Regions from separate parts of the Priestia sp. Y58 genome, predicted to be linked through region 2. Evidence: riboswitches for the same ligand, from Rfam matches in the RefSeq annotation. Region 2 holds a riboswitch; the other holds the start of a gene.
The links. Region 2 has a riboswitch for S-adenosylmethionine ahead of metE (5-methyltetrahydropteroyltriglutamate--homocysteine S-methyltransferase). Riboswitches for the same ligand answer to the same signal wherever they lie in the genome.

Region 1: linked by a shared signal. The riboswitch ahead of MMB68_RS11935 (Na+/H+ antiporter NhaC family protein) and the one ahead of metE (5-methyltetrahydropteroyltriglutamate--homocysteine S-methyltransferase) in region 2 are both predicted to bind S-adenosylmethionine.

Annotation. Positions count from the first base shown of each region.
Region 1 is NZ_JAKWFL010000003.1:360,603-373,093, forward strand. It holds gene MMB68_RS11895 (DMT family transporter) at 1-441, shown strand, start outside; gene MMB68_RS11900 (ABC-F family ATP-binding cassette domain-containing protein) at 477-2,096, opposite strand; gene MMB68_RS11905 (spore germination protein) at 2,601-4,178, shown strand; gene MMB68_RS11910 (spore germination protein) at 4,182-5,309, shown strand; gene MMB68_RS11915 (Ger(x)C family spore germination protein) at 5,293-6,504, shown strand; gene MMB68_RS11920 (YtoQ family protein) at 6,641-7,081, opposite strand; gene MMB68_RS11925 (ABC transporter ATP-binding protein) at 7,252-8,163, shown strand; gene MMB68_RS11930 (ABC transporter permease) at 8,156-8,923, shown strand; SAM riboswitch class I at 9,025-9,131, shown strand; gene MMB68_RS11935 (Na+/H+ antiporter NhaC family protein) at 9,216-10,526, shown strand; gene MMB68_RS11940 (hypothetical protein) at 10,657-10,830, shown strand; gene MMB68_RS11945 (hypothetical protein) at 10,867-10,995, opposite strand; gene MMB68_RS11950 (LacI family DNA-binding transcriptional regulator) at 11,120-12,079, shown strand; gene MMB68_RS11955 (transcriptional regulator SplA domain-containing protein) at 12,165-12,413, shown strand.
Region 2 is NZ_JAKWFL010000002.1:710,894-723,384, forward strand. It holds gene MMB68_RS09770 (helix-turn-helix transcriptional regulator) at 1-44, opposite strand, end outside; gene MMB68_RS09775 (hypothetical protein) at 284-415, shown strand; gene MMB68_RS09780 (GNAT family N-acetyltransferase) at 438-938, opposite strand; gene MMB68_RS09785 (acetate uptake transporter) at 1,083-1,700, opposite strand; gene metE (5-methyltetrahydropteroyltriglutamate--homocysteine S-methyltransferase) at 1,843-4,137, opposite strand; cobalamin riboswitch at 4,287-4,475, opposite strand; SAM riboswitch class I at 4,555-4,665, opposite strand; gene MMB68_RS09795 (hypothetical protein) at 4,746-4,997, opposite strand; gene MMB68_RS09800 (sugar porter family MFS transporter) at 5,486-6,865, opposite strand; gene araA (L-arabinose isomerase) at 7,013-8,437, opposite strand; gene MMB68_RS09810 (L-ribulose-5-phosphate 4-epimerase) at 8,467-9,165, opposite strand; gene MMB68_RS09815 (xylulokinase) at 9,159-10,742, opposite strand; gene MMB68_RS09820 (GntR family transcriptional regulator) at 11,128-12,234, shown strand; gene MMB68_RS09825 (HD domain-containing protein) at 12,325-12,491, opposite strand, start outside.

The sequences.
Region 1 (12,491 bases), on a different contig from region 2:
GGTTTGGGTATGGCTATAGGAGCAGGGACGTCTTTTGCTTGCTATACGACTGTTAATAAAAAAATTGTTCAGCATGTTGATCCGCAAGTAGGAGCTTCGCTTGTGTTTACAGCCGCCGCTGTTTTACTGATTCCATGCTGGTTTATGTATGATATGAGCTGGCTAGCCTCTTTAAATGGAATAGGCATCGCTCTTCACTTAGGAATACTTACGACGGCGCTTGCTTATGTATTATTTTCTACAGCGCTTAAGTCGGTGCAAGCGTCTACCGCCGTGACGTTATCGCTAGCAGAGCCTGTTACCGCTTTTTTACTTGGCGTCTTTTTTTTAGGAGAATCTCTAACTTTGGTAAACATATGCGGAGCAGCACTAGTATTTGCTAGCTTAGCGTTTTTAACGTATTCTCCGAAGTCATCGCTAAATCAAGAGGTGCGTATATAGAAAATCCCCTTTCTCTATAGAAAGGGGATTTTTTATTAAGCGTACATGCTAGCTACTTGTTTTTGCAGGTTGCTGTCTTCTAAATACTCATCGTACGTCATTTGCTTGTCAATTACTCCGTTTGGCGTAATTTCAATTACACGATTTGCAATCGTTTCAACGAACTGATGGTCATGAGATGTGAAAATCATTGAACCTTTGTAGCTGATAAGTCCATTATTTAGTGCTGTGATTGATTCTAAGTCAAGGTGATTCGTAGGATCGTCTAGTAAAAGAACGTTTGAACCGCTTAGCATCATTTTAGAAAGCATACAGCGAACTTTTTCTCCTCCGGAAAGAACGTTGGCTTTTTTCAACACTTCCTCACCAGAGAATAGCATTCTGCCTAAGAAACCGCGTAAGAAGCTTTCGCTTTGGTCATTAGGTGAATACTGACGCAGCCAGTCTACTAAGTTTAAGTCTCCGTTTTCAAAGTACTCGGAGTTATCTTTAGGGAAAAAGGCTTGAGACGTTGTGACACCCCATTTGTACGTACCGCTGTCCGCTTCCATTTCACCCATTAAAATCTTCATTAATGTTGAATTTGCAAGTTCGTTGCGGCCTACAAGAGCAATTTTATCATCTTTATTCATAATAAAGCTTACGTTATCAAGTACTTTTACGCCGTCAATTGTTTTTGTTAGACCTTCAACGCGAAGTACGTCATTTCCAATCTCACGTTCCGGCGTGAAGTTCACGTACGGATAGCGACGAGAAGAAGGACGGATGTCATCTAATGAAATTTTATCAAGCAATTTTTTACGAGACGTTGCTTGTTTTGATTTCGATGCATTTGCGCTAAAGCGAGCGATAAAGGCTTGAAGCTCTTTAATTTTTTCTTCTTTTTTCTTGTTCGCATCTGACGCCATTTTTTGTGCTAATTGACTTGATTCATACCAGAAATCATAGTTACCAACGTAGACTTGGATTTTACTGAAGTCAAGGTCAGCAATGTGCGTACATACTTTGTTTAAGAAGTGACGGTCATGAGATACAACGATGACTGTGTTTTCAAAGTTAATTAAGAACTCTTCTAACCATTGAATTGCTTGAATATCCAAGTTATTCGTAGGCTCATCTAAAAGTAATACATCAGGTTTTCCGAATAAAGCTTGTGCAAGAAGCACTTTTACTTTTTCACTACCCGTTAGTTCAGCCATTTTTTTGGCGTGAAGATCTTCAGAAATACCTAATCCTTTTAAAAGAATAGCTGCTTCTGATTCTGCTTCCCAACCGTTTAATTCAGCAAATTCACCTTCAAGCTCAGCTGCTTTCATTCCGTCTTCATCTGTGAAGTCTGCTTTCATATAAATAGCATCTTTTTCTTGCATTACTTCATAAAGGCGAGCGTGCCCCATAATAACGGTTTTCATAACTTCTTGATCTTCATATTCGAAGTGGTTCTGTTTTAAGACAGCAAGGCGTTCGCCAGGGCCCATATGTACATCACCAGTTTGAGATTCAATTTCACCAGATAAAATTTTTAAAAACGTTGATTTTCCAGCACCGTTTGCGCCGATTAATCCATAACAGTTACCAGGCGTGAATTTAATATTCACATCTTCAAATAACTTTCGGTCGCCAAATCGTAAACTTACATTACTAACTGTAATCATGTATGAGCAGTCCTCCAAATTCAATATCTATAAAATTATACCATTCTTTTGAGATAAGAGCGATATGAATACAATATTTCAAACATAAAGTGTAACCGACACTTTAAGCACTCGTCAACCATTTAAGGGGTTTTTTGAGCGGTGAAACTTGATTATTCTAGCATTCACCAAAACTTTGAACAGCAAACCAGCATGTCTAATCCTTCAGTAATCAGCTTTTTTTCATTTTTAAGATGGATGTTGTATTCCTTGTATAAGAAACAAAAAGAAGAATAATACTACCTGGTAAATAAAAGAATTTCTATGAAGTAAATACTGATATTTTAAGGGTGCTTATTTCTAAAATTGGTTTGATATAGACATAAATAGGGTGATTATCATGTGGAAATTAGTTGTTTCATATGTTCCAGAAGGGCCAGTTTTTATACAAGCAGTTCTGGTTTTTTTCATCCCGTATATAATCTACAAATTATTAAGCGGGATTCGTAATTCAGAGGAAGAGTGATGAAAGTGAAAAAATGGAGATCAAAAATAAAAAAAATAGGAAACCATGCGAACGAGAAGGAAAACAAACAGGAATTTACACCTCAAAATTCATCTAATCATGTTACGGATCATTTAGCTTTAACTCTAAAAGTAGTTAAAAATGAAATTGGTCATAACTCCGACGTTCATTTTCGGGAGTTTATTATAGGACGCACCGGCATTCAGGCAGCTATTATTTTTGTAGAGGGGCTATCAGATAAAGATCTTATTGAAAAACATATTTTGTCATCATTGATGGCTGATTTTTCAAAAGAATACCAACAGGATCAGCTTTACGTAAAGGGAAGCCTTTCAAAACAGTGTATTAAAAGCCAAGTATTATCAATTGGTGATGTAGAAGAGGTTCATTCCATTAAAGAAGTAACATCAAAAGTCTTAACAGGATCTACGGCTCTTTTAATTGACGGAATATCACCTGCTTTAATTCTTGGTACAAGCAAAGTGAAAACAAGGACGATTGAAGAGCCCGTATCAGAAGCATTAGTGAGAGGGCCAAGAGTAGGCTTCACTGAATCTTTAAGTGATAATACTTCTTTACTAAGAGGAAGCGGAGACATTGAAAATTTGTCGCTGGTGAAATTGCAAGTAGGAAAGCGTTCCAAAAAAGACTTAGTTGTTGCTTACATAAAGGAGATTGTTAATACAGAACTAATTGAAGAAGTAGAAAAACGAATTAAAAAAATTGATCTTGATAATGTACCGGAGTCAGGATATGTTGAACAACTCATTGAAGATAATTACCTTAGTCCCTTTCCTCAGGTGCAGAATACGGAGCGTCCCGATCGTGTAATTGCTGCTTTGATGGAAGGGAGAGTAGCCATTTTATTAGACGGGACGCCTTTTGCTTTGATTGCCCCTGTTACGTTTAGCATGATGTTACAGTCGCCGGAAGATTATTATGAAAGGTGGATTCCCGGTACATTCATTCGTTTTCTTCGTTATATTGCAGTGGTTCTTTCCCTTTTTACACCGGCTTTGTATATTGCGTTTATTTCATTTCATCCAGGATTAATTCCGACTAAGTTAGCTATTTCTATTATAGGATCAAGATCTGGTGTTCCGTTTCCCGCCCTTATCGAAGCCTTATTTATGGAATTATCCATCGAAATTTTGAGAGAAGCCGGACTCCGGTTGCCGAAACCAATTGGTCCAGCAATGGGCATTGTCGGTGGGTTAATCATTGGAGAAGCTGCGGTGCAGGCAGGAATCGTTAGCCCTATTTTGGTGATTGTAGTGGCGTTAACTGCCATTTCATCGTTTTCTATTCCGCAATATAGTGTAGGAATCACATTGCGTATTCTTCGGTTTGTAGCCATGCTTTGTGCTGCCATACTTGGATTATATGGCGTCATCTTATTTTTCCTTTTTATGATGAGCCATTTAGTGAAACTAAAAAGTTTCGGCGTACCTTATATGAGTCCAGCTGTTCCTTATCGTTTAAGTGAATGGAAAGACTTGGTAGTCCGTATGCCTCTGATGATGATGAAACGACGTCCAAAGATGATGCACACCAAAGATCCTCTGCGAAAAGGGTAGCTTATGACGAAAGGAAGTGAGCTGTGGGTAATGATCAATTCAAACGATCGTATTACGACACCTCAAGCAACTGTGGTTGTTATCAATTTTATACTTGGAACAGGAATTCTTACCTTGCCCCGGACAGTTGCGGAACAAGTAAAAACACCAGATGTTTGGTTAAGTGTTATTTTAGGCGGAATAATTGCCATGATAGCAGGAGTAATTATGGTGAAATTAAGTCAACGCTTCCCTGAAAAAACCTTTTATCAATACAGCCAAGAAATTGTAGGGAAATGGATGGGCAAGTTATTTAGTTTCTTCATAATAGGTTATTTTTTAGTACTTGGTGGGTTTCATGCCCGTTCATTGGCAGAAGTAACAGGATATCTATTGTTGGAAGGAACCCCTAAATGGGCTATTATTATGCCCTTTATGTGGGCAAGTCTCTACCTAATCAGAGGGGGAATAAATCCAATCGCTCGTCTATTTGAGATTATATTACCTATTACGGTTATTCTTTTTTTACTTGTTGCCTTTATGAGTATCAAAATATTTGAAATAGACAATCTGCGCCCGGTACTAGGTTCAGGTATCACACCGGTGCTAAAAGGCATAAAAACAACTGCTCTTGCATTCACGGGTCCTGAAATTATGTTAATCATTTTAGCTTTTATGAAAGAACCACACAAAGCAGGAAAAGCTGTATTAGTTGGAATTACTATTCCTTTATTCATTTATGTGATTACTGTTGTAATGGTGATCGGAGCGTTATCGGTTGATGGAGTAGTTACAAGAACATGGCCCACGCTTGATTTGATACGAAGTTTTGAGCTGACCGGTTTGATTTTTGAACGATTTGATTCTCTGTTGCTGGTGGTATGGATTATGCAAATGTTTACTTCTTTTACTGTTAACCATTACGCTGCTTCATTAGGACTATCTCAACTTTTCCAAAAGAACATTCATCCATTTATGTATGGCGTGCTTCCCGTTATTTATCTTATTTCCATGATTCCCAAAAACATCAATGATGTATTTAAAGTAGGGGATATGGTTGGCAACGCTGCCTTAGTTTTATTTGGCTTTTTGCCGTTGCTTCTTCTCATTATTTCAAAAGTAAAGGGGAGAAAGTATGAAACAAACCTTTAATCACGTACAGTTCTTATTGGTTTTTCTCTCTGTTTTTTTGCTCGTTCCTCTGACGGGCTGCTGGAGTAGTCATGAAATTGAAGAAAGAAGTTTAGGGGTAGGTGTGGCGCTCGATAAGGGGAAGGAGTCCATGATTGAAAAAGAATTTGATGAACAAGGAGGGGGATATGCGAGAAAGAACCTGATTACGTCAACCTATCAACTTATCACCCCACAAGTGGCAAGTTCAACCACTAAACAAGGAGGTCCTCAACAGAAATCTTATGTGAATGTGTCTGAAACAGGAGATTCTGCTTTTCAAATGCTTCGTGAATTATCTTTAAGAAGTGATACTCCTTTAACTAGTCCCCATATGAAAGTGATGGTTATCGGTGAGGCCCTTGCACGATCGTATAGTTTGGAACAATTAGTGGATCAAAGTCTTCGTGACAATGATTTTAGACCAAGTTGTCTGATGTTTATTAGTAAAGGGAGAGCAAGCGACACACTCGAATCAAAAACAGCAGGAGAGATCCCAGCATTTCGTTTGTCTACAATGGTAGAAAATGCCTATCGAACAACGAGAATTTTACCTCCTATGCCGCTTATTAAACTAGAGAGCAAAATCCAATCACGGTCTAGTTTTCTGTTGCAAAATGTAGTATCAGCAAATGGAGAAATCAAATTTGCGGGTGCAGGTATAATTAAAGGAAAAACAAACAAAATGATTGGTTTTTTGAATGAAGAAGAACTAGATGGTCTGACTTGGATCACAGGTAAAGGAAAAGGTGGCCTAGTAAAAAGCTTTGATAAAAAGACCGGTCAGCTGATTGTATATGAAATAGAGTCTATGAAAAGTCGCATTCAACCTCATGTTAAAGGAAATAATATCTCTTTTGATGTACACATTGAATCAGTGGGAAGGCTATCTGAAAGTTGGATGACCTCAGGGAGCTCTTTTAACAATCAATTTTTACAGAACGCGCAAAAAACTTCAGAAAAAAAAGTAAAGCACCTGGTAAGAAACGTATTAGAAAAAATGCAAACAAAATATAAAGTTGATGTTGCAGGTTTCGGAAATCAATTGAGAATTAAGAGGCCCGGAGTATGGATGAGGGTTAAAGACAATTGGGATCAAACATTTAGTGAAGTGCCAATTAACTATGATGTGAAGTTAACGATTAAAGATTATGGAGCATCCGGGTCAAAAAAGTAAGCACCCGACTATAACTTTGTTTATCTTTATGTCAAAAATGAAAAAATCCCCCCAAAGAAATACTCATCACATGCTTCGTACGGAGCCCTCAATAAATAATAAATAAGAGCTGTCCAAAAGTGGCAGCTCTTATTTATTATTCAAAAATATAAGCTAATGCTTGAAGAGCCTGTTCTGGCGTTTCGACTACAACTTGGGCTTTGTTTGACAGTTCTTTAAGCGGATGGTGCAGTTTTTCAGGACGAACCAAAATTAACGGTTTATCTAATGCAATGGCTGTTGCCGCATCCATTGCGCTGTTCCACTGCTTGTATTTTTCGCCAAATAAAGCAATAACCACATCAGATTTTTTAAGGAGCACCTGCGTGCGTAAATTATTAATTTGAGAAGCAGCTTCATCTTTTAAGACAGCGTTAGGCTGTTTTCCTAAAATTTCTTCTCCAATGTTGTCGGAGCGGTCATGATCTGTCATGGGACCGACAAAGGTAAGGGGAAGGTTTAATTGTTCTGCTTGGTTTTTAATTTCGTCTCGCCAGTTATCGTGAATTTGCCCGGCGAGGTATACGTTTAAGTTCATTGTGTAGAAGTCCTCCTCTAACTAAAGTTTGTTTTATTTTATCAAATGTAAGCGGATAATACGAATGATTTGAATGGGCTACTTTTCCAAAAATAAGGTTATAGTAGACAAATAGTTAAAAAAGAGAAACAATAGAAGGCGTATTGCTAATTAAAGAAAGGATGTACATGATGACAGAAACAGTGCTACAAGTAGATCATGTCAGTAAAGTAATTGGGAAGAAAACCATTTTGCATGATGTATCCTTATCGGTTGAGCGCGGTGAGATTTTCGGATTGCTTGGTCCAAATGGCTCTGGAAAGACAACGCTAATTCGTACCGTCGTAGGGCTAATTAAAGAAACAGAGGGAACGATTACCGTTAATGGGTTTCCTTTAAAAGAACAGTTTACATCAGCTATGAAATCAATTGGAGCGATTATCGAAAACCCTGAGTTTTATGATTATCTGACGGGCTATCAAAATTTAAAACACTTTGCGAATATGCATGAAGGGATCACATCAGAACGCTTGGATGAAGTGATTGCTTTAGTAAAGCTTGAAAACAGCATTCATGCAAAAGTGAAGACGTATTCTCTTGGGATGAGACAGCGTTTAGGAGTAGCTCAAGCTATTTTACATAAGCCTGCATTGCTTTTACTAGACGAACCAACAAATGGTCTAGACCCAGCGGGAATGAGAGAGTTTCGTACATATTTACAAACGCTTTGCAGGGAAGAAGGAATTTCAATCTTAATCGCGAGCCACTTATTAAAAGAAGTAGAAGCATTATGTGACCGCGTTGGCATTATTCAAAACGGCGAGTTAAAAGCTATTCAAGATCTATCTCCAAATCGTCAAGATCAAGGAATGTACGTAGAATTTGAAGTGTCTGATGCACAAAAAGCAGCGAATCTTTTATCACAAGAATTTGAAGTAACGGTGAGATCACATAGTATCGACGTGGCGATTGTAAAAGAGCAGATTCCAGCTGTGAATAAAAAATTAGTGGACAGCGATATTTCAGTCTACCGAATTACCCCTGTGTATGAGACGCTTGAAGATTCGTTTATGTCCGTTACGGAAGGAGAGCACCATGCTTAAGCTAATTCAAAATGAACATATGAAATGGTTTCACAAAAGAAGTACAAAAATCACGTTTATTACAATCGGCATTTTAACTCTTTGTATGGCTCTTTTAATGAAGAAAGTAGCAAACAGTGCAGGAACAGAAGACAATATTTTGAACTTCCTGTCATTTAGTTCAGGTATGCTGATTCTCGTTCAATTTTTCGCGCTTGCTGTTGGAGGGTCAATGGTTGCAAAAGAGTTTGAAGCAGGTACCATTAAGCTTCTTTTAATTCGCCCTGCTAGACGTTCAACGATTTTAGCATCCAAGTACATAACGCTCATTTTAATTAGCTTGTATTATTTACTGAGCTATTTGCTTTTTTCGTTTGTATGGGGAGCATTGTTCTTTGGCTTTGCCAGTCTAGAAGGAGATGCGCAGCTGCTTAAAAACATTACGCTTACGTATGACAGTGCGTATATGGAAACGTTTATGATGATGACGTTCGCATTCATGCTGTCGTCTTTATTTAGAAACAGCGCGCTTGCTTCAAGTCTAGCTATTGTCGTAAGTATCGGAGCGAAAGCAGTAACTGGAATAGTGTCAGAGTTTGGTTTATGGTGGGGGAAATTTTTACTGTTCGCCAACACAAACTTTGTGCAGTATATGAACGGAATGAAGACGATGTTTGACGGCATGACGATTCCATTTTCAATCTTCATCTTAGTTGCACACTTTGTCTTCTTTATGGGCGTGGCTTGGGCAGCGTTTTTAAAACGTGACGTAGCTAATTGATGTGAGAATTTTCGCACTATACATTTTTCTGAAATAGCATTTGACAATTAAATAAAAAGAGATTACAGTAGTGAAAGACTATTTTTAAAACAACTATAAACTTCTTATCAAGAGAGACGGAGGGACTGGCCCTATGATGTCTCGGCAACTGGCTGTACGCAGTGCGGTGCCAAATCCAGCAGACGATGTTTCGTTTGGAAGATGAGAAGGGTAATCTTATGATACAAATAAGAGACCTCTTCTTGTCAATAAGAAGAGGTCTTTTTTATTACGTAAACAAGAGGTGTTAAGAATGGAACAACAAAAAGGAAACGGCTGGGCGCTGTTACCGCTGGGCGTCTTTTTAGTCCTGTTTGTCGGATCAGGAATTATAACGGGAGATTTTTATAAGCTGCCTGTATTAGTAGCCATTATTATTGCAGCTATTGTAGCGCTGGCTATGAACCGCAAAGATTCACTTAATGTAAAAGTGGAGCGTTTTGCTAAAGGAGCAGGGCATCCTGATATCATTATTATGGTGCTTATTTTTATTTTAGCAGGTGCTTTTTCTGAAGTCGCTAAAGGTATGGGAGCTGTTGACTCAACAGTAAACTTAGCGCTTTCCGTGCTTCCGCAAAGTTTAGTCGTAGCAGGAATCTTTGTTATTGGCGCATTCATTTCAATTTCGATGGGAACATCAATGGGAACAATTGCTGCGCTAGGACCTATCGCTGTAGGAATCAGTGAGCAAGCGCATGTTTCTGTTACATTGGCAATAGCAGGTGTAATTGGCGGTGCAATGTTTGGTGATAATTTATCTGTTGTTTCTGATACAACGATTGCGGCAGTTCGTACGCAAAAAACAAATATGACGGATAAATTGAAAGTGAACTTTTTTATCGTACTTCCTGCAGCGATTGTTACGGTAATTTTATTGCTTGTAATGACGCTAGGCAACACGTCATCAGTAGAAATTAAAGATTTCAGCTGGTTTAAAATCTTGCCTTATATCGGCGTACTCGTTGCTGCAGTATTTGGTGCAAACGTATTAAGCATTTTAACCGGAGGAATCGTGCTAGCCGGCGTAATTGGATTAGCTGACGGAAGCTACACGCTTTCTTCTCTTGCTAAAACTGTGACAGAAGGTATTGGCGGAATGTCAGAGTTAATTATTTTATCTCTATTAATTGGCGGAATGGTTGAGCTCATCCGCTATAACGGCGGTATTCAGTTCTTATTGAATTTATTAACACGACGCATCCAAACGAAAAAAGGTGGAGAATTCAGCATCGCTGGGTTGGTAAGTTTAACAAATTTAGCAACGGCTAATAACACGATTTCAATTATTACAGCAGGTCCGTTAGCAAAAGAAATCTCTGATAAGTATTCAATTGATAATCGTAAATCAGCCAGTCTGCTTGACTTGTTTTCATGCAGCGTTCAAGGGCTTATCCCTTACGGCGCACAAATGCTTCTTGCAGCAGGATTTGCTAAAGTTTCACCGATTGAGATTATTCCATTTACATTCTATCCAATGTTAACAGCGGTTTGCGGTATCATTGCGATTGTAATTGGCTTTCCACGTTTAAATAAAAAATCAAAATCATCTAAAGAGGCTGCTTAATCTAAAGAGGCTGGAACGAAAGTATTTTAGATGAAGTGAAAAACGAACCATTGATCATGATGTTTGATTAGTGGTTCGTTTTTTTTGTTGTGTTAAACGCAGGTTTCATGTGTGTAGGTCCTTCTAGCAGTTGATTAGAGGGCAAGGCGAAGACTCCTGCGGAAAAAGCGGAACAGGTGAGACCCCACAGGAGCGTAAGCGACGAGGAGGCTCAGCGGCCGCCCGCGGAAAGCGAAGTCTTGCACGGAAATCAACTGCGGTGTCACAAGCGGTTCAGCTCATGTATACTAGTTGTTCGTCTTAAGATTGGATTCAGTTCGTTATGTCTCAACCTCTTTTTTTACTGTTTGAAAAAATCAGTCGGTTTTTCCTCATCCAATTCCTTCCAAAGTTTCTCATTTTGTTTAAGTGCATAAGCCGCTCCTCCAATTTCAATTCCGCATAATAAAATGAATAATAAAATACCCATGAAATGACCTCCTTACGTAAATGAATAAAAACACGATGGTAACGGGTTTAGCTTATTGCAATTTCACTTTATAATGAGAATAAAGTATGAAACGCGTTTCAGCGCAAGAGAAAAAGGTGAAAACATGACAAATATCCGAGATATCGCAAAAAAAGCTGGTGTATCTGTTTCGACTGTATCCCGGGTGCTAAATCATCATCCGTATGTAAAAGAAGAAAAACGCCGGCTGGTAGAGCAGGTTATTCACGAACTTAATTATGAACAAAACATTAATGCCGTTCACTTATCAAAAGGGAAAACAAATATGATTGCCGTCGTCTTGCCTTTTATTAATCATCCGTATTTCAGTCTGCTTTTAGAAGGAGTGGCATCTCAAGCGTTAGAAAAGCAGTATCAGCTTGTTATTTGTCAGACGAACTATGATGTAAAAAAAGAAGAAGAAGCGCTTCATATGCTGAAAACAAAGCAAGTTGATGGAGTGATTATTTGTTCTAGAGCAAGCAGCTGGAGCACGATTGAATATTATCAGCAGTACGGGCCGATAGCCGTGTGCGAAAACGTACAGAATCGTTCTATTCGCTCCGTATACGTTGATCATTATGCAGCTTTTAAGCAGGCGCTTATGTATTTAAAAGAAAAAGGATATACGGATATTGGCTACTGTATCGGAAGAATGACGGGTACAAATAGCCTGCAGCGGCAGCAAGCATACAAAGAATATGTAGAAAGAATAAATCAGCCTTATCATCCGGAATGGGTTTTTCAAGGCTGTTTGAACGTGACAGATGGTGAAAAAGTGGTGGAAAAACTAGTGCAGATGAAAAATCGGCCTCAGGCGCTTTTAGTAACAAACGATCAAGTCGCTATCGGAATAAAAGCTCAGTGCGAACAAGCGGGTATTTCAGTTCCTGGTGAGTTAGCTATCATTGGTTTTGATAATCATCCCCTTTCTTCTTATTTACAAATAACAACGATTGAACTTCCTCTTAAGGAAATGGGAGAAACGCTTTTTACATTAGTGGGAAGCAAGGCTCCTCAGAAAATTGAGCTCCCTTTTCGGTTTATTGAGCGTAAAAGCGTATGAATTCTTGATGATGCCATGAGGTGTTTTTACCGGATAAAATGAGCAAAAGCGGACATCATACGAGTAAAGAAAGAAGAAAAGGATGATGATCGTGGAGAAAAAAGAATATCAAGTGGGAGATCAAGTATTTGTTATTTACCGAAATCCTCATACGGCAAACGTTGCGAATATTAATCAGGCTGAAATTGTTGAACATCCTGAAAACAAAGGTGAAAAGGCGCTGTTTTTACATGAGTCTTATCATTTGTTAGCTGAAGATGATGCCGTGTATTCAACGTATGAAGAAGCTGAAAAAATGTATAATAAGATATTTGATTATGAACAATATGACTGATGCAGAGGCTAAGACAAAAGTAGTGTAGTTAAAGGTAAACACGAACTATCTATCAAAAATGGATGAATAGTTCGTGTT
Region 2 (12,491 bases):
ATCCGTTTGATTTTACGCAGTTCTTTAATTCGATTTTCCACCATTCATCACTCATCTCTAAAATGTAAAAAACTTTTTACATCCATATCTTATATTATTTTTCTTGTTACTGTCAAATATGTTTGACAAAGTAGAGTCTTTTACATAACTGAAATAGAGGTTAGAACAAGTAGGTTAGTTGAAGGACAATGCGAACGAGTTTGATTAAGAATTCACCTCGTGCTAATTTTTTATGGGTATGGTAAACGTAGGTTTCGTGTATGCAGGTGCTTCTAGCTGATGATTGGAGGGCAAGGCGAAGACTCCTGCGGGAAAAAGCGGAACAGGTGAGACCCCGCAGGAGCGCAAGCGACGAGGAGGCTCAGCGGCCGCCCGCGGAAAGCGAAGCCTTGCACGGAAATCATTAGCGGTGTAACAAGCAATTCATAGTAGTAACATTAAAGCTTCTTACTCATATTAAACCACTGGACGCCTGCATGCTGAGACTCGGCAACGCCTTGATTCACATATCCGTTTTTTTCGTAAAACGGAATCAATTCTTCTTTGCACGTTAAGGTAATCGTTAAGCGCTGTTTGTTCCGCGCTTGTTTTTCAAATTCTCTTAACAGCATACTGGCAATTCCTTTGTGATGATGCTTAGGATTTACAACGATACCTAAAATACTTTGATGACCGCCTGTCTCAGGGTTCGAAATCGTTTTTTCAAACAAATCATCCGTAATAAACGGAGCTGAAATGACGGGACCGTTCACATATCCGATTATTTCTTCATTTTCTTGGGCGATGATAAACGTATCAGGAATGGTTTTGATCCGCGTGATAAATGCATCTTTTGAGGCAGCTTCTTCGGGTGTAAAGCCTTTGTTTTCTAACGTAATTAATTGATTTAAATCTTTTTCATCCACTTGTCTTATAATCATTGGAACGTTTCCTCTCATTATGTATTTCTCTTTTTTCTCTAAAAGCTTCTATTACATATAACTATCTCTTTCTACTATATATAAAAACGCCCAAACAAAAAAGGATTGACCTCTGCATCATACAGAATTCAACCCTACTTCGCTTTTTAATTAACGTCTTGATTATTTGATAAATGCACCAAACGGCTTGCCCACCGGAAGCACAACTCGACCGTAGTGAGTATTTAATACAGCCGCTGCAGATCCATAGAATGAAAACAGAGCAATCAATAGCTCTGACACTGCTGCTAGTAAGTGCGTGTACTCATATGCCACACCAAATGTACTTAGCGATAATCCAATGAATAAGAAATCGATTAACACAAAAATAATAAATAATACTTTATGAGTGCCCATTGCTCCAACTGTCATAAAAACGCTGAAAATCAAGTAGCCGACAAAAGCAAATGCGAGCTGCTTCGGATCCGCTTCTTTTGCGAGCGCTTCCCCAAATGCTCCAAGCTGAATAAGCCATGTCATAGCTACACCTAGCCAAAATAACCCGAAGGCACCAAAAGCAGTTGCGCCGAAGGTATTATTATGTTTGAAATCTTGCATAGACGCGATTAACTGTCCTATTCCGCCTAAAAAAATCGCCCATGGCAATACCAATGAAACACCATCGGTTACCCCAAGCTTTTGAAACGATGCAACAAGTGTTACCATGGCAAGTCCGAATAGACCTAGCGCTGATGGATCCGCTGTTACAATTTTAACGTGCTGCGTGCTGTTGTTACTCATGTTGTACCTCCCTGATTTTAAAAACACCTTTAAAAAGATACAAAAATGTACGGGAAGTGTCAATGGATATTTTTGGCCTTTTAAAATCCCATAAGACCAAGCAGTGTAGCGGTTACACTGCTTGGTCTTTAATTTCTTATCATTAAACGTTTTGTAATAAATTTTGTCTGGTTTGTTTTGCAGACTCAACCATCACTTTTAAAGCTTCAACCGTCTCGCTGATTCCTCTTGTTTTAAGGCCGCAGTCGGGATTAATCCAAAACAATGCAGGATCAAGTACCTGCAGAGCGCGGTCAATGTTTCGCTGAAGCTCTTCAAGCTTCGGTACGCGCGGGCTGTGGATATCATACACGCCAAGTCCGATTCCTTGATTGTACGTATGTTTTTCAAACGCATAAATTAATTCACCGTGGCTTTTAGACGTTTCAATGGAAATCACGTCGGCATCAAGCGCTTTGATGGCATCAATAATCTCTTCGAATTCTGAATAGCACATATGCGTGTGAATTTGCGTCTCGTTTTGCACCGATACCGTTGCTAGCTTGAACGCATACACCGCAGCGTTTAAGTAGCTGTTCCAGTTTTCTCGTTTTAACGGCAGTCCTTCACGCAGCGCCGGTTCATCTACTTGAATCATTGAAATGCCCTGACTTTCAAGTGCTTCTACTTCTTTTCTAAGAGCAAGCGCAATTTGATTTGCGACGTCGTAGCGCGGGATATCATCACGCACAAACGACCAATTTAAAATCGTAATCGGACCCGTCAGCATTCCTTTAACCGGCTTATTTGTTAGAGACTGTGCGTAGACCGTTTCTTTGATCGTCATCGCCTGCTCATACGATACATCTCCGTAAATAAGCGGCGGCTTCACGCAGCGAGAACCGTAAGATTGCACCCAGCCAAACTTCGTAAACTGAAAGCCTCCTAATTTTTCACCGAAGTACTCAACCATGTCCGTACGCTCAAACTCTCCGTGCACAAGGACATCTAAGCCGATGTTTTCTTGAATTTCAATCCATTTTTTGATTTCATCGTTAATGTACGCTTCATATGCTTCATCGCTTAACTCGCCTTTACGCCACTTTAGACGCTCTTTTCGCACTTCTTTTGTTTGCGGGAAGCTTCCAATCGTTGTCGTGGGAAGAAGCGGCAGTTGAAAAGCTTCTTGCTGAACGCATTGACGTACGTCAAACGGCGCTTGTCGCTCTGCTTTATAGCTGTGCAGCTGCTTCAGCTCTTTTTGCACGTCTTGATGATTTCGAAAAGATGATCCATTTAATGCTTGAATCGCTTGTTTGCCTACGCTTATTTCTTCTTCTATTTTTTCTTTTCCTTGCTGCACCGCTTTTGTTAAAAGCGTGATTTCTTTTAGCTTTTCATCTGCAAAAGACAGCGCATTTTTTAACACTGGCTCAATGGTTTCTTCATTTTTTACCGTGACAGGAACATGTAATAAACTCGATGAAGGCTGCAGAATCAAACGATCTTTTGATACGGCTTCTTCAATTTCACTGATCGTTAAAAGCTGTTCGTCCAAATTTTCACGCCAAATGTTTCGTCCGTCAATCACTCCCGCTGCCAGCACTTTATCCGTTGGAAAACCATATTTATTAAGCGCAGTGAGATTTTCTCCTCGGTCATGTACAAAATCTAAGCCGATTCCTTCAACAGGAAGAGACACAACTTCTTTATAGTGATCAACGCTGTCAAAATACGTTTGCAAAATGACTTTTACATTCGGTGCCGCTTTTTTCAAAGTTTGATAGACTTCTTTGTACAGCGCCAGGTCTTCTTTTGATAGCGTTGTAGCTAAAATTGGCTCATCTATCTGCACCCACTCTACGCCTTCTGCCTGCAGCTCCGCTAAGATAGTTGCATAAAGCGGAACAAATTGTTCAACTGCTTCTTTAAACTCACTTTTTTTATATCCTTTTGACAGCTTCACAAATGTTACTGGACCTAAAATCACGGGCTTACCTTCAATATTCAGCTTCTGTTTTGCTTCTTTGTAAAATTGAAGCGGGCGATTTTCTACAAGTGCCGGCGTACATTCCTCAAGCTCCGGTACGATATAGTGATAATTTGTGTTAAACCATTTTGTCATCGTAGAGGCTACCGCACCTTTTGTTCCTCGCGCAATATCAAAATACGTTTCAAGCGATACCGGGCCTCCGTCATAATCAAAGCGCTTTGGCACTAAACCAAACATAGCGGCTGTATCTAACACGTGATCGTATAAGCTAAAATCACCGACTGGAATTAATTCAATTCCTGCATCACGCTGTTTTTTTAGATGCCCTAGACGAAGAGCTTCAATTTCCTGAAGAAAGATATCTTTTTCCAGCTTTCCTGCCCAAAACTGCTCAAGCGCTTTTTTCCATTCTCGTTTTTCACCAATTCTTGGATAACCTACGTTTGAACTTTTTACACTGCTCATTTTTTCCACTCCCTGTATATTTTTTATCGGTAAACTAAAAAATCTCTCTTTTCGAAATGAAAAGAGAGATGATACGCATACTTAACTAAGGTTGAGACAGCCTGTTTTTCTCAACACGTATTCCTCACTCCTCTCTATATCCCGTAGAGCTTAAGTGCATACAACAGGCAGGTCTCCTGACTTAGGTTCATCGCTTCCTACCCCTTCCCATTTCAACATGAAACAGTGGTTAATAAGTTGCTCCCCATTACAGTGGCGGGACCGCGCCGGCTTTTCACCGGTCTTCCCTTTTAAGCTGCGTACATTCGTTACACAGCACCTGATGCATTTTTATAAAATTGTTCATTCAAAACATATTCACATAAAATAAAAAGCCTCTCTATCATGAATAGAGAGGCATAGTATCTATGAAATCCTCTCTTATTTTTCAAAGCTGTACGCTTTGCAGGATGTAGCACCTTTTCAACAAGACTGTTAAATGGTTGCCGGGCTTCACAGGGCCAGTCCCTCCGCCTCTCTCAATAAGAGTTTTAATTATTTATAATATTTTGAATGTAGAGTCATCTTAACACCTTACATTTATGTTGTCAAAAGAAATTTCAAAAAAATTAGTTTTTAGGAGGCGTTGACGCTAATTTTTGCCTTAACAATTTGTAATCATCTTTTCGATGTGTTTCGATCAAGTCTTTTGCTCCTTGGTGATATCCTGACGAATAAATGTACTCTACCGCTGTTTCGATAAGCTTTCTCTTTTCCTCAGCACACTCACGATCCATTAAAGGGAACAGTCTACCTAAAAGGTCATTTAAATCTTCCTTAATAAAACGATCAAGTCCTTCTTGCATCTTTTCGTTTGCCATTGTAGCTCCTCCATTTGCTGTGTATGTTCTAAGCCTCTATAAACAGGCATTTCACTGTAAATTTTGAGATAAAGTTAAGTCATTAAACAGTATATCAAGTGAATGTTTTTCTTCAATTACATATGTAATACAAATATATGACAAATATAGAGAATATATCATCATTCATTATCTATTATAACGTTTGACTGAGCCTTCTGCTACAAGGTTTCGTACGGTTTCCCAAAAGAGGTTGAGACATAACGAAATGAATCTAATCTAAAGGCAAATGGGATACATGAGCTGAATCGCTTGTTGCCCCGCAGTTGATTTCCGTGCAAGGCTTCGCCTTGCTCTCCAATCAACTGCTAGAAGAAATGAAACAGCTGAAACCTGCGTTCACCATAAAAAAACGAACCACTAATCAAACACTTTGATTAGTGGTTCGTTTTTCACTTCAGCTAAAATACTTTTATCTCAGCACCTTACAATTAAAACATTTACGACAATCAAACATATTTATTACGCTCAACCGGACTTAAAGAATTTCTTTCAGAACGAGCTGCCATGTCCGTTTCAATTTGCTCTAGGCTGCGTCCTTTTGTTTCAACAACTACAAAACGTATGAAGAATAATCCGAGAATACAAATGATCCCGAACGTTGAAAAGATAACGCCCAAACTAAACTGATCAGCTAAAATTGGGAATACAAGCCCTACTGCAAGCGATCCTGTCCAGTTAAAAGCAGATGAAATCCCAGCACCGATTCCGCGTACAGAAAGCGGGAAAATTTCTCCTACAATGATCCACGTAAGCGGCGCCCAAGAAAACGCATAGCACAGGATAAAGCAGCAAAGTGCAATTAACGTAACCCAGTTCACGACGGATTCATTAACGCCTACTGCTCCAAGAATAGCCGGTGTGAAAAAGGAAAGAGCCATTCCCGCTCCGCCAATTGTAAGAATGGTACGGCGGTTGAATTTATCAACAAACTGCAGAAAAATAAGTGTTGTCACGACAAAGATTACCCCAACAATGACCGTAAAACCAGCAGCTACCTGTGGCGCTAAACCAACTTGACGGGCAATGCTTGTTGCATAATAAACAATTGAGTTTGAGCCTTGAATCTGCTGAAAAGTTGCCATTCCGACACCGATAATTAAAGCTAGACGAAACTTTTTCTGAAACAGCTGTTTAATGCCTGATTGTTCATGCACAGCTACGCTTTCAATTTCAGATACTTCAGCTTCGACTTCAGCTGCTGAGGAACGAAGCGTGCGCAGTACTTCACGCGCTTTATCTGCCATTCCGTTTTTAATTAAGTAGCGAGGTGACTCCGGAAGCTTGATCATTCCGATGCATAAAACGATCGCAAAAATACCGGCACTGCCAAGCATAAGTCGCCAGCTGTTTGGAACCGGCTCAAAAATAAAGGCTACGATATAGCTTAATAATAATCCAATTACAATCATTAGCTGATTTAAACCTGAAAGCTTTCCGCGAATATGTGCAGGTGCGATTTCTGACATATAGGCAGGAACTAACGAAGAAGCCGTTCCTACTGCTGTACCTAAAAAGACGCGCGCAATCGTTAACGTAATTTCCTCTGGTGCAATCGCGGAACCGATGGAGCCTAAAAGAAAGATGATAGACGAAATTAAAATTAACTTTCTTCGTCCAAACTTATCGCCTAATAATCCGCTTAAAATGGAACCGATAATGGCTCCTCCCATTAGCGACGAAACCACAATTCCCAGCCAGAGCGGACTTAAATGAAACGCTTCACGGATATGACCTTCTGCACCAGCAATAATTCCAATATCATAACCGAATAAAATACCGGCAAATGAGCCGAAGAAGAAGATAAACTTACTTGATACTTTACTCATGATTATAGATCCCCTTTGTATTGTCTTAGTTTTGCTCCCTACCACACAAATTTAAAACGCTTTCATTTATTCTTAAAAACGGCGTTCTTTTACTAACGCTATATTTTCACTTCCAAGGAAGCAGCGCTCCCTCGGAAATGTGAATGCTTACTTAATAATGACGTACTCTAGATCAACAAGCTTTGCATAGCTGACGATTTGATCCGTCGTCAAATTTAATGAAAGAACCGTATGATGGCCTCCTCCGTTTTCAATCCACGCTTTAACGCCGTCTTGGAAGTTCGGCTTAATGTTCCAAAGCACGCGCGCTACCGGAAGATTTGGAGCTGGAACTTCCGGCTCAAATGCCGATACTTCGTTAATTAACAGCTTGTAATGCGTACCGAAGTCAGCCATGGAAACGACTACGCCTTCTCCTTGTTTACCGTCAAACACTAAGCGGGCTGGGTCTTCGCGGTTACCAATACCTAGCGGAGAAACGATTAGTTTTGGCTTGTTTACGGCTAGCGTCGGGTCTACTTCAAGCATGTGTGATTGAAGCACTGACTCACGTCCGGGTGCTAATTCATACGTGTAGTCTTCCATAAAGCCCGTTGACTGATTACGGCTCATTACTTTAAGCAAGCGGTCAAGCGCGGCTGTTTTCCAGTCTCCTTCACCGGCAAATCCGTATCCCTGTGCCATCAAACGCTGTACGGCTAGACCAGGAAGCTGTTTCATACCGTATAGATCTTCAAAGTTAGTCGTAAAGGCGCTGTAGCCTCCTTCATCTAGAAAACGTTTAATCGCAATTTCATAGCTTGCCTGTACTTTTACGCTAGACTCCCAGTCTTCTGCAGAATAATCACCGTAGACAAATTCGTACGCGTCGGCATATTCAGCAAACAAATCATTGATTTCTTCTTCTGTAACGGCATTTACATATTGAACAAGGTCACCGATTCCGAAGTAGTCAACCGTCCAGCCAAATTGAATTTGTGCTTCAATTTTGTCTCCTTCCGTTACGCCGACGTTGCGCATATTGTCACCGAAACGCGCAACTTTAATGTTGAAGCTTTCGTTATAAGCAGCGGCCACGTCCATCCACTGTGCAATTTGCTGCTGTACGTCGGGGCGCTCCCAGTAGCCTACTACGATCTTATTTTGCTTGTTCAAACGCGCGTTGATAAAGCCATATTCACGATCACCGTGAGCGGACTGATTCAAGTTCATAAAATCCATATCAATCGTTTCCCAAGGAATGCTTTCGTTAAATTGTGTTGCCAAATGAAGCAGCGGTTTTTGCAGTAGCTTGGTACCGCGAATCCACATTTTTGCAGGCGAGAACGTATGCATCCACGTGATTACACCGGCAACTTCATCTCGGTAATTCACTTCTTTCATCATGCTTGTAATTGTATCAGCACTCACAGCTAAATCTTGCAGAACAATCGGATAAGGCAAGACACCGCTTTCATTTAAAGCATCAGTCATGCTTTGCGCGTGTGCTTTAACTTCTGCTAGTGCTTCTTTTCCGTAAAGATGCTGTGAACCAACAATAAACCAAAATTCTTTTTGAGCTGTTTTTAACATGATAATCCCCTTTTCTGTATGTAAGTCTTTTATTGTCCTTGCCCGTAATACGCATTTTGTCCGTGTTTTCGTAAATAATGTTTGTCTAATATACGCTGCGGCAGCTCTTCAGCCAGCCCGTTTAATTTTTGTGTAAAGAAGTTCATTTTGGATACTTCGTCTAGTACGACGCTGTTCATTACCGCCGATTTGGCATCTTTTCCCCACGTAAACGGCCCGTGCCCTTGAAGTAAAATACCAGGAACCGCTAACACATCTAAGCCGCGCTCTTCAAATGTTTCGATAATCACCTTGCCCGTTTCCACTTCATATCCGTCATTCACTTCTTTTTCGGTCAAAAAGCGTGCGCACGGTACGGAACCATAGAAGGTATCGGCATGAGTCGTTCCCATTGCCTGCACATCAAGCCCTGCTTGAGCCCAAATGGTCGCCCACGTTGAATGCGTATGGGCAATACCGCCAATTTGCGGATAATGTTTATAGAGTACCGCATGTGTCAGCGTATCAGATGACGGATTAAGCTCACCTTCTACCACGCGGCCATCTAAATCAACGACTACCATGTCTTGCGCCGTCATTTTCTCGTACGTCACACCGCTTGGTTTAATCACAAACAAACCGCTGTCTCGATCAATGGCACTTACATTTCCCCACGTGTACTTGACCAGTCCGTGTTTTGGCAAATCGACATTTGCTTGAAATACTTCTTCTTTTAATTTATCTAGCACACTAACTCCTCCCGTTCTTCGCTATGGTGCTCTGCGGCTGCTTTTTCAATCACTAGCCCTTTTTTATATCTTTTAATAAATGCTTCAAATCCTTTTACGTCGAGTTCGTCAGGATAAATTTCTTGTGCGGTCACTTCTTTAAAGACTTTATCATCCAAGAAATCTTCTAAACTTTCATTCTCACTTTTATTGAGCATATAAGAAGAAAGAATAGCCATTCCCCACGCGCCGCCTTCTCCAGCTGTGTCCATGACGGAAACAGGCGTGTTGATTGCCGCTGCCATCATTTTCTGACCGACTACCGGCGTTTTAAATAATCCTCCGTGCGCTAAAATACTGTGAATCTTTACGTTTTCTTCTTTGACTAAAAGATCCATCCCTATTTTTAAAGCGCCAAAAGCTGTAAAAAGATGTGTACGCATAAAGTTTGCTAGATTAAAATTGCTTTTTGCTGAACGGACAAATAGCGGACGTCCACTTTCTACTCCGGTAATATTTTCACCTGAGAAATAACCGTAGCTTAGCAAGCCCCCTCCATCAGGATCAGCTTCTAGCGCTTTATTTAACATCACTTCGAATAATTTATCCGACTCTATTTTTTGCCCCATCGCCTCCGAAAATTCACGAAACAATCCGAGCCAGGCGTTTAAGTCGCTTGAGCAGTTATTCGCATGAACCATGGCAACTGGACTGCCGCTTGGCGTAGTAACTAAATCAATTTCTGGATAAACGTTTGCAAGCTTTTTGTCTAGGACAATCATCGCAAAAACGGACGTTCCTACCGAAACATTTCCCGTGCGTTTTCTTACGCTGTTTGTCGCCACCATTCCCGTTCCCGCATCTCCTTCTGGAGGACAAAACGGAATGCCCGGCTGCAAATTTTTTGATTGATCTAAAATACTAGCCCCAATGGCTGTTAATGTACCTGCTTGCTCGCCTGAAGTATGAACTGCAGGCAGAATATCTGATAGTTGCCACGGATATCCTTTGTAAGAAATGAGCTCATCAAACTGCTTCATCATATCTTCACTGTAATTTTGCGTGCGTTCATCAATTGGAAACATTCCCGAAGCATCTCCAATGCCAAGCGATTTACTGCCCGTCAGCAGCCAGTGAATATAGCCGGCTAGCGTTGTTATGTAATGGATGCGCGGCAGATGTTTTTCTTGATTGATAATTGCCTGATAGAGATGCGCAATGCTCCATCGTTCAGGAATATTAAATTGGAAATGTTCAGTTAATTCTTTTGCTGCTGCGCTTGTTGTTGCATTACGCCACGTTCGAAACGGAACAAGCAGCTCACCCGTTTTATCAAACGCCATATATCCGTGCATCATAGCTGAAACGCCGATGGAGCCAACTGTTCGAATCGTGATTCCGTAGCTTCGTTCTACTTCTTGCTTCATTTCACGGTAAGCACTTTGCAAACCTGTAATAATATCGAGTAAGTTGTACGTCCAAAAACCGTCTTCTAAGAGATTTTCCCATTCATAACTTCCAGATGCGACCGTTTCAAAGTTTTCATCAATCAGCACCGCTTTAATACGAGTAGATCCAAGTTCAATTCCAAGAGACATTTTCCCTTTAACAATTGCTTGTTTTATGCTTTCTTGAGTTGTTTTCACATTTAATCTCCTTTCTGATAGCTATAACAATACCTATAGCAGCAAGGAAGCGCTTTCTATTTTGTGTAACGCTGTTTGAATTTGTTAACAACTTAAGTATATTTATTTGTACGTACATTTGTCAACATAAAAATTATATATGCACACAAATATTCAAAACACCCTACTCTTCCCTTCTTGAACTTTTAAAAAGCCGGTATCCAATCCTTAAATCGTTTCCCTTTCGATTAAAAACCAAGGAAATCTTTTCATTTATTCACGTTCATGATAAAATATGTCCATACAAATTTTACACATAAAAAAGTTGAATGTATACAACTACGAAAGAAGTGAAAACATGAAGCCAAAATATCAGGTGATTATTGAAGATATAAAAAGCAAAATTCTTTCAGGCGATTACAGCATCGGCGAACAAATCCCGACTGAATCGGCCATGCAAGAAACGTATGGTGTCAGCAGACATACGGTTCGAAAAGCCATTTTAGAGCTGTCGAATGAAGGATTTTTAAGAAGCGAAAAAGGATCTGGCACCTATGTGAGCAATCAGTATCAATCCAAATCTAGCGGGGCTTCTGCCAACAAAACAATCGGTGTAATTACCACGTATATTTCCGACTATATTTTCCCTTCTATTATTCGCGGAATTGAAAGCAGGTTAAATAAAGATAATTATTCGCTGCTGCTGGCGAGCACGAATAATGATGTGGAACAAGAAAAAAAAGCGTTAGAAATGATGCTTTCCTACGGAGTAGACGGCTTAATTGTTGAGCCTACAAAAAGTAATTTGTACAATCCAAACATCTCGTATTATTTATCATTCAAAGAACAAGACGTTCCGTTTACAATGATTAACGCTTACTACGAAGAATTGGACGTTCCGTTTTTTTGTCTAGACGACGTTCAGTCAAGCTACCTTGCCACAAATGAATTAATTTCAAAAGGACATACACAAATTGGGCTTATCGCAAAAATGGATGACCTGCAAGGAAAGTACCGAATGAAAGGCTACATAAAAGCGCTTGGTGAAGCAAAGCTCCGCTTTCAGCCTGAGCATATTTTGTCTTTTAACACCGAAACTAAGCTTGATTTGTATGCTAATTTAAAAGAATTTCTTACTGAAAATCAGGACGAAATGACGGCTCTTGTCTGCTATAACGATGAAGTCGGATTAGAAGTTGTAAATGTATGCAGACAGCTTGGCATTTCCATTCCGGACAAGTTGTCAATTATTGGTCAAGATAATTCGTACATCGCTAAAAATGCAACGATTAATTTAACAACGTTAACCCATCCGCAGGAACAATTGGGACACGATGCGGCGGATTGGATTATTAAAAAGCTGCAGGGCAAAAAAGATTTGCCAAACGAAACCTACTATCAGCCTGTGCTAGTTGAAGGAGAAACGATTAAAGAATTAACTGCGAAGCGCGATGAAGTTCGTTAAGAAAAGGCTTCTTTAGAGGTCTATAAAACTTCTTATGAGAGAAAGGGATGCACATTATTATGCATCCCTTTCTTTGTGTACTGATTCCCTTTATAACGGAGCCTGAATGTTGAGATATACTCCTTTTTCTATCCTTTGTTTTGCGTCTTTTATTACTCTTTTAGCGGTAAGTGATAACTGAGATACGGGAGTCGCTCCATCTGAACCAATAATAAGAGGATCAACCCACCGCATTTTTGTCGTTTGGTGAACATCAT